Linked DNA regions of Ketobacter alkanivorans. Each later gene encodes a partner of the first gene's protein in a complex. Links are inferred from orthologs where the notes say so. Each region holds a gene or a part of one and is shown in the gene's direction. Other genes may lie near its edges.

What was found. Proteins that work in one complex are often made in the same cells at the same time.
Region 2: the proteins of eno (region 1) and rne are in contact, whole or in part, in a solved structure (PDB 2FYM), measured with the Escherichia coli proteins. The link is inferred for Ketobacter alkanivorans from one-to-one orthologs.

Annotation. Positions count from the first base shown.
Region 1 is NZ_CP022684.1:1,037,008-1,041,449, reverse strand. The notes cover bases 1-2,999. They hold eno (phosphopyruvate hydratase), read left to right. Parts: upstream 1-850; coding sequence 851-2,149; downstream 2,150-2,999. Other genes in these bases: ispD (2-C-methyl-D-erythritol 4-phosphate cytidylyltransferase), read left to right, coding at 2,639-2,999; ftsB (cell division protein FtsB), read left to right, coding at 2,315-2,632; kdsA (3-deoxy-8-phosphooctulonate synthase), read left to right, coding at 1-788. Outside these bases: more of ispD, read left to right, coding at 3,000-3,340; ispF (2-C-methyl-D-erythritol 2,4-cyclodiphosphate synthase), read left to right, coding at 3,377-3,853; tRNA pseudouridine(13) synthase TruD, read left to right, coding at 3,850-4,442. UniProt on the Escherichia coli protein: Catalyzes the reversible conversion of 2-phosphoglycerate (2-PG) into phosphoenolpyruvate (PEP). It is essential for the degradation of carbohydrates via glycolysis.
Region 2 is NZ_CP022684.1:4,724,971-4,729,071, reverse strand. Bases 1-3,380 are described here. They hold rne (ribonuclease E), read left to right. Parts: upstream 1-342; coding sequence 343-3,180; downstream 3,181-3,380. Other genes in these bases: murB (UDP-N-acetylmuramate dehydrogenase), read right to left, coding at 3,270-3,380. Also shown: more of murB, read right to left, coding at 3,381-4,101. UniProt on the Escherichia coli protein: Endoribonuclease that plays a central role in RNA processing and decay. Required for the maturation of 5S and 16S rRNAs and the majority of tRNAs. Also involved in the degradation of most mRNAs.

The DNA of each region.
Region 1 (4,442 bases):
TACTGTTTGGTGGTATGAATGTGCTGGAATCCCGCGACATGGCCATGGAGATTGCCGAACACTACGTTAAGGTGACCGAGAAACTGGGCATTCCTTATGTATTCAAGGCATCTTTTGACAAGGCCAACCGTTCCTCTGTCAGTTCATTTCGTGGCCCAGGTCTGGATGAAGGTCTTAAGATCTTCGAAGAAGTTAAAAAGACGTTTAACGTGCCCATTATCACCGATGTGCATGAGCCCGAGCAGGCCCGGCCGGTCGCCGAAGTCTGTGACATCATTCAGCTGCCCGCATTCCTGTCCCGCCAGACCGACCTGGTGGTGGCGATGGCGCAAACCGGTGCCATCATCAACGTGAAAAAAGCGCAGTTTCTGGCACCTCGCGAAATGAAACACATCATTCGTAAGTGCGAAGAGGCGGGTAACGATCAAGTGATCCTGTGCGAACGGGGTTCAAGTTTTGGTTACAACAACCTGGTAGTAGACATGCTTGGTTTTGGCATCATGAAGGAATTCGGCAGCCCCGTGTTTTTTGATGTTACCCATGCCTTGCAAATGCCCGGTGGCTTGGCAGAGGCGGCTGGCGGCCGTCGTGCGCAGGTAACCGAATTGGCTTTGGCGGGCATTAGCCAGCGCCTGGCCGGTTTGTTCCTGGAAGCCCACCCGGATCCGGACAAAGCCAAATGTGATGGCCCCTGTGCCCTGCGTCTGGCCATGTTGGAGCCATTCCTGGCTCAGGTTAAAGCGTTGGATGAACTGGTGAAAGGCTTTGAGCCTTTAGACACCCACTGATCAATACACACCGATTTATATTTATAACCAATTGAAATTTATTCATAGGAGACATCCTGACAATGCCTAAGATCGCTCAAATCCGTGCCCGCGAAGTGTTGGATTCACGAGGTAATCCTACTGTAGAAGCCGACGTTATTCTGGAATCCGGAGCGGCTGGAACCGCCTGTGCTCCATCTGGTGCTTCCACCGGCTCCCGCGAAGCGCTGGAGTTGCGTGATGGCGACAAGTCCCGCTATCTGGGAAAAGGTGTCCTCAAAGCCGTTGAAGCGATTAACACAGACATCCAGGCACTGTTGAAAGGCAAAAGTGCTGTGGATCAGCGTGCTATCGACCAGCTCATGATCGATGCCGACGGCACAGAAAACAAATCCAAGTTTGGTGCCAACGCAATTTTGGCAGTGTCTTTGGCGGTGGCCAAGGCGGCTGCGGTGTACAAACAGGTTCCTCTGTTCCAGCACATCAGTGAAGCAATGGACGGCAAAGCTGGTCCTTACAGCATGCCGGTTCCCATGATGAACATCATCAACGGTGGTGCTCATGCTGATAACAACGTTGATATTCAGGAATTCATGATTCAGCCAGTGGGCGCCCCCAATTTTGCGGAAGCCCTGCGTTGCGGTGCGGAAATATTTCATGCGCTAAAAGCTGTACTGAGTGCCAAGGGTTTGAATACGGCGGTGGGTGATGAGGGTGGTTTTGCGCCCAACCTGTCTTCAAACGAAGAAGCCTTGAAAGTTATCTCTGAAGCCGTTGAAAAAGCCGGCTACAAACTGGGCGAGAACGTAACCCTGGCTTTGGATTGCGCTGCTTCTGAATTCTATAAAGACGGTAAATACGTATTGGCCGGTGACAATAAATCCCTCACGTCTGCAGAGTTTGCGGATTACCTGGCGGATCTGTGCAACCGTTATCCCATTATCTCCATCGAGGATGGCCTGGATGAAAGCGATTGGGATGGCTGGAAAATACTGACCGAAAAACTGGGCGACAAAGTCCAGCTGGTGGGTGATGACCTGTTCGTAACCAATACCAAGATCCTGAAAGAAGGCATCGACAAGAACATCGCCAACAGCATCCTGATCAAATTCAACCAAATCGGTAGCCTGACCGAAACTTTGGATGCTATCAAAATGGCCAAGGATGCCGGTTACACCGCGGTAATCTCCCATCGCTCAGGCGAGACAGAAGATGCAACGATCGCCGACTTAGCCGTAGCCACTGCGGCTGGTCAGATCAAAACCGGCTCTCTGTGTCGTTCCGACCGCGTTGCCAAGTACAACCAATTGCTGCGCATTGAAGAAGTCATAGGTGATCAGGCCCCCTACAACGGTAAGGCAGAGTTCCGCAATTTCAAATAAGCCGAACCTGCGTGACGGCAGCTAACAGGACGGAAGGATACTCCATCCGTCCTGTTCATCTCTGCGTACCGCCCTCAGGTCATCCATTGGCCGGGGTGGCTTGACCATTCTTACCTAAAGCTCCATTCTTATGCGCATACTCACCTTGCGCCACAGTAAATCATCATGACCGAGAGCAGCCAACCAACGTGGTTCACCCTTCCCAGGTTTTTATTCTGGGTGCTGGTGCTATGTTTCTTTGCTTTGCAGCTGCGGCTGTGGATAGGCGAAGGCAGTCTGGCAGATATCTGGCGGTTGAAAGGCGAAATCGAGCGCCAGGAACAAGAGAATTATCTGGCTGAGGAGCGCAATAAGCGTTTGCAGGCAGAGGTAAAAAACCTCAAAGAAGGATTGGATGCGGTGGAAGAAAGGGCGCGCACCCAACTGGGAATGGTGAAAGAAGATGAAACCTTTTTCCTTATTATTGACGACAATCAGCCGTAACCCGATATGAATAATTCAGTGCGAATTTGGTGTGTAGTGCCCGCTGCTGGGGTGGGGAAGCGTTTTGGTTCGTCGATGCCGAAGCAATATCTGGAATTGAACGGCAAGACCGTTGTTGAAAACACCCTTGAGCGATTGCTTGAGCTGGCTGATATAGCCCAGGTAATAGTGGCCATCAGCCCAGAAGACAAGCGCTTTCAAGGCCTGAAAATCGCCACTCATTCGCGTATAAAGGCCGTGACCGGCGGCAATGAGCGTTGCCATTCGGTGCTCAATGGGTTGCGTTACCTGTCTGAAGTGGGCGATGCACAAGATTGGGTGTTGGTGCATGATGTCGCTCGCCCCTGTGTACGCAGTGCTGATATTGGCAAACTGATTGATCAGGTCGACCAATTTGATGCGGTAGGAGGCATATTGGCCAACCCCGTGCGGGACACCATGAAGCGAGCCAATCGCTTGAATCAGATCGCCGAGACAGTGGATCGCGAGCAGCTATGGCACGCACTCACACCACAGTTATTCCGCTTGGGGGCTTTGCGTAAAGCGATTGAGGCCGCGCTGGCAGAAGGCGTGATGGTAACTGACGAAGCCGGAGCCATGGAGCGAATGGGCCACCAGCCATTGTTGGTGGAAGGTCACTATGACAACATCAAAATCACACATCCACAAGATCTTCCTCTGGCTGCCCTGTTTATGCAGCAGCAGTGAACCCCGATAAGCCGCAACACGATAAGGTAGACACAGATGTTTCGCATTGGCCACGGATTTGACGTGCATCGCTTTGGAGAAGGCGACCATTTAATGCTGGGAGGCGTTTCGATTCCCTTTGAGCATGGCTTTGTTGCTCACTCTGATGGCGATGTTGCGCTCCACGCCCTGGCTGACGCGTTGCTAGGTGCAGCGGCATTGGGTGATATCGGTCAACATTTTCCTGATACCGATGCCCAATACAAAGGCGCGGACAGCCGAGTGTTGTTGCGCCATGTGATGGGGGTGGTGCGCACAGCCGGGTACCAGGTCGGCAACGTGGATGTCACCATTGTTGCGCAGGCCCCCAAAATGGCACCACACATACCATTGATGCGAGCGAATATTGCAGAAGATCTGCAGCTCGACTTGGGTGGGGTCAACGTAAAAGCCACGACCACCGAAAAACTGGGTTACACCGGCCGCAAGGAAGGCATTGCGGTGCATGCCGTCGCCTTGATTTATCCCTTATGAGTATCCAGCATCAGGCGTTGCCTGCCTTTGGTTTGGATCAGGCTCCTTATGCTTATGGCGCGCCAGTTTGCCAAGCGGATTTTAAGACCTTCCCGCAGGATTTTGTTGTAGAGGAAGTGCTGGGCTTCGAACCCTGTGGCGAGGGTGAGCATTTGTTTCTGTTGCTGCAAACCGATGATCAAAATACCCGCTTTACCGTAAAGTGTTTGTCCAGCCTGTTTGGTTTATCGCAACGAGCCATTACTTACTCAGGGCTAAAAGATCGCCGTGGCCTTACCAGTCAATGGTTCTCTTTGCATCTTCCCGGTAAAAACCTCGAACCCGATGCTGTGGCAATGGCAGAGCAGGGCATCACACTGCTACGCTACGCTCGTCATAACAAAAAACTGCGTATTGGCACCCATAAGACCAATCGTTTCCAAATAGTGCTCCGTAACCTGGTCGGGAAAGATCAATTGGAGCAGCGATTGGCTCTTATAAAAGAGTCAGGCGTGCCCAATTATTTTGGCGCGCAGCGTTTCGGGCACGATAGCGGCAATATTGAAGAGGCCATGCACTGGGTGGAGCAAAACGCGCTGCCACGGGAAAA
Region 2 (4,101 bases), 3.7 Mb from region 1 along the record:
AAACGCTCAATTAGTCCATTGCACAGACGGAATCACACAGTGCAATCAAAAATGGAGCATCATGGCCTGATAAGGGAAGTGACAGCCAACGCAAACGGTGCGAGCTGCTCGACCCGGCAAGAAGCATATTAACCGGTACTGAAAGCGATAGCAGTTCATACCGGATACAGCGTATGGGATAACAGGTGCCAAACAAGACATGCTGTTATCACAATTGCCTGCCATTATGATGGGTCAGGCCGCTGGTCTGTAGTGACGTTGCTCAGATCGGTTTAATACTGCTTCCCTGCCCGTAATCCGCCTCCTTTCTGTTATCCGCATAGATTGCTGGATACACCCTGCATGAAAAGAATGCTCATTAACGCAACACACTCAGAAGAGCTACGTGTTGCTCTGGTCGATGGCCAACGTTTGTATGATCTGGACATTGAACACCGCACCCGAGAACAGAAAAAGTCAAACATCTACAAGGGCCGAATCACCCGCATAGAACCCAGTCTAGAGGCCGCGTTTGTTGATTTCGGCTCTGAACGCCACGGTTTTCTGCCACTGAAAGAAATCTCCCGCGAGTATTTCGTAAAAAACCCCAAAGACATCCAAGGTCGCTTCACCATCAAGGATGTGATCAAGGAAGGTCAGGAAGTCATCCTGCAAGTAGGTAAAGAAGAGCGCGGCAACAAGGGCGCAGCCCTGTCCACCTTCATCAGCCTGGCCGGACGCTATCTGGTACTGATGCCTAACAACCCCCGTGCCGGCGGCATTTCACGTCGCATCGATGGCGATGAGCGAGCCGCTCTGCGGGACGTTATGAACGGCCTGAATATCCCTCAGGATATGGGCGTTATCATCCGCACTGCCGGTATCGGCCGCAGCGTGGCAGAACTGCAGTGGGATCTGGACTACCTGCTGACCCTGTGGACCTCCATCAGTGAGGCCTCCGAAAAGCGCTCTGCCCCATTCCTGATCTATCAGGAAAGCAACGTTATTATCCGTGCGGTGCGTGATTATCTGCGCCAGGACATCGGCGAAGTGCTGATCGACACCAAGGAAGTGTACGAAGAAGCTCTGACTTTCGTGCGTCAGGTAATGCCGCAGTACGAAAACAAGATCAAGCTGTATACCGATAATATCCCCCTGTTCAATCGTTATCAGATCGAATCCCAAATCGAAACCGCTTTCGAACGCGAAGTGAAATTGCCTTCCGGCGGCTCTATCGTGATCGATCCTACCGAAGCACTGGTGTCCATCGACATCAACTCCTCCAAGGCCACCAAAGGCGCAGATATCGAAGAAACTGCTCTGATGACCAACCTGGAAGCTGCTGACGAGATCGCCCGCCAACTGCGCCTGCGTGATATCGGTGGACTGATCGTAGTGGATTTCATCGATATGAACGCCAACCGCAACCAGCGCGAAGTGGAAAACCGCATGCGTGATGCGCTGGAAGTGGATCGTGCCCGTATTCAGGTGGGCCGCATTTCCCGCTTTGGCCTGATGGAACTATCCCGTCAACGCCTGCGACCCTCGTTAGGTGAAACCAGTGGCCATATCTGCCCCCGCTGCAGTGGCGTAGGCTTCATTCGCGACCTGCACTCATTATCTCTGAACATTATGCGCTTGATTGAAGAAGAAGCGCTGAAAGAGAACAGTGGTGAAATCCACGCTAAAGTACCTGTTAATGTGGCGACCTACCTGCTGAATGAAAAGCGCGACAATATTGTGGCCATCGAAAGCCGCAACAAAGTACGTGTATTGATTCTGCCCAGCCCGAATCTGGAAACTCCACATTATGAAGTCAACCGTATCCGCAGTGATCAGGTAGAGGGTGAAGGCATTGCCAGCTATGACCTGATTGATGCCGCTGATGAGCTTGAAGAGGATCTGTTGGCTCCGGGTGAAAGCCCCATTCACCGCCAGGAAGAAGCAGCGGTGCAAATGATTCAGCCCAACACCCCTGCGCCAACACCCATAGTGAAAAAAGATCCAAGCTTTTTCGCTCGCCTGTTCGCATGGTTCGCCCAGCTGTTCAGCAGCAATGAAGAGCAGGAAACCAAACAGGTAGAACAGAAACGTAACCAGCCAAATCGCAACCAGCGTGGCGGAAACCGTAATCCGCGTGGTGGCAACCGCAACCAGCGTGGCGGTGAAAATCGCAACCAGCGTGGCCGTAACCGCCGCGACAATACCAACGCGGAAAAGGACGATAATAAAGAAGCTGCAAATAAGGATGCCGCTAAGGATTCGGCCAACGAAAACCAAAACCAGAACCGCGATCAGAAGCAGGGACGGGGCCGCAACCAGAAGAAAGATCAGCAAGGCAACCGTAGCAGACAGCCAGCCGAGAACAAGCAAAAGCCTGCTGACGGCAACAGTAGCAATGAGGAAGGCCAGGAGTCGGGGAACGCCCGTCGCGGCCGTCGTCGCAGCTCCAATGACAATCGCCGTCGCCGTCAGAGCAAAGCGCAAGCCGGTGAGCGCGATCAGCAGTCTAATCAAACCGAGTCTGGTAATGCTCAAACTGACGCTGTAGCCCCGAAGCCTGCCCAAGGCTCAGACAAACCTGCGCAAGCGCCGAAAGCTGAAGCAGCAAAACCTGAGGCTACCAAGTCGGACGCAACTGACTCCAAGCCAGCGGCTCCTGCTAAAGCCGAAACGCCAAAAGCTCCACCGGCCAATGGCGCATCAGCTGAAGCCAAACCAACGGCAGAAGCCCAGGCAAACAAAGCTCAGCAGCCGAAACCGGCAGCACCCAAAGCCGACGCTCCGGCTGCTGCGAAACCTGCTGCAGAAGCGCCTAAACCACAAGAGGCTCCAAAACCTCAGCCCAGTAAACCGCAGGGTAATGCGCAAGCAGAAACCAAGCCCCAGCAGTCAGCGCCACAGCCAAAAGCCGAAGCGCCTAAACCTGCTGCCGCGCCAGCTGCGCCTGCCAAGGTTGAAGCCAAAGTAGAAGCCCCAAAACCGGCGGCACCTGCTACTCCGGCAGCAGCTACTCCGGCAGCAGCAAAGCCAAGTGCTCCAGCGGCTCCGGCAGCAGCCAAACCTGCTCCCAAGCCACAGGAAGCAGAACAGCCCGGGCAGCGTGCTTCTAACGATCCGCGGGAAATACGCCGTCGCCAGCAGCAAGAGGCCGCCAAAGCCAAAGCCGCCGCCGCGACAGAAGTAAAGAAAGACAGCTAAACCCGGTGCGCTTACCCTGACCTTCAGGGTAAGCGCATATCTTTCAATAGCAGCTAGCTTTGAAAGAACTTAACTGAACGGGAAATGAGTTAGATGATGCTGGGTTCAATTTCCAGCTCGACCCCAAAACGATCCAAAACCTGTTGTTGTATCTTTGCAGCCAACGTCAACAAATCTGCACTCGACTGCCCCTCATTGACCAACACCAATGCCTGGCGATCATGAACACGGGCCTGCCCCAACCGCTTTCCTTTCCAACCCAAACGATCAATCAACCAACCTGCCGCCAGCTTAACCTGTCCATTTGGCAGCTCATAGGCAACCACCGAAGGCTCAGCCATTTTAATGGTCTGGAATACCGCTACAGGCACCACCGGGTTTTTAAAAAAGCTTCCAACATTAGGCGCTAACGCTGGATCCGGTAGTTTTTCGGTACGAATACGAATGATTATATGGCGTACATCGGCAGCAGTAAGCTGATCGACATCATAACCCCACTCATCGGCGCTGTTGCGAATCTCTCCGTAATCCAGCTTTAAGGTGGGGGTTTTGTTCAGCCTCAACACCACGGCGGTGATAACGTGACGCCCCTTTTCTTCTTGTTTGAATACGCTGTCGCGGTAACCGAAACGGCATTCTTTGCAACTGAATTGCTGCGGCGAAAGATCCTTGAGACGCAGCGTTTCCACAGCCTCCAGACAATCTTTCAGCTCTACACCATAAGCCCCGATATTCTGGATCGGGGCAGCACCGACCGAGCCTGGGATCCAACTCAGATTCTCAAGCCCATACCAACCCTGCTGCACGCAGGTTTCTACCAGGCCATCCCAGTTTTCACCAGCCCCCACTTTGATCACAACCTGCTGCGGCCCTTGCTCCAGCACTTCCACCCCGCCGATACAGTTGTGAATTACCAGCCCC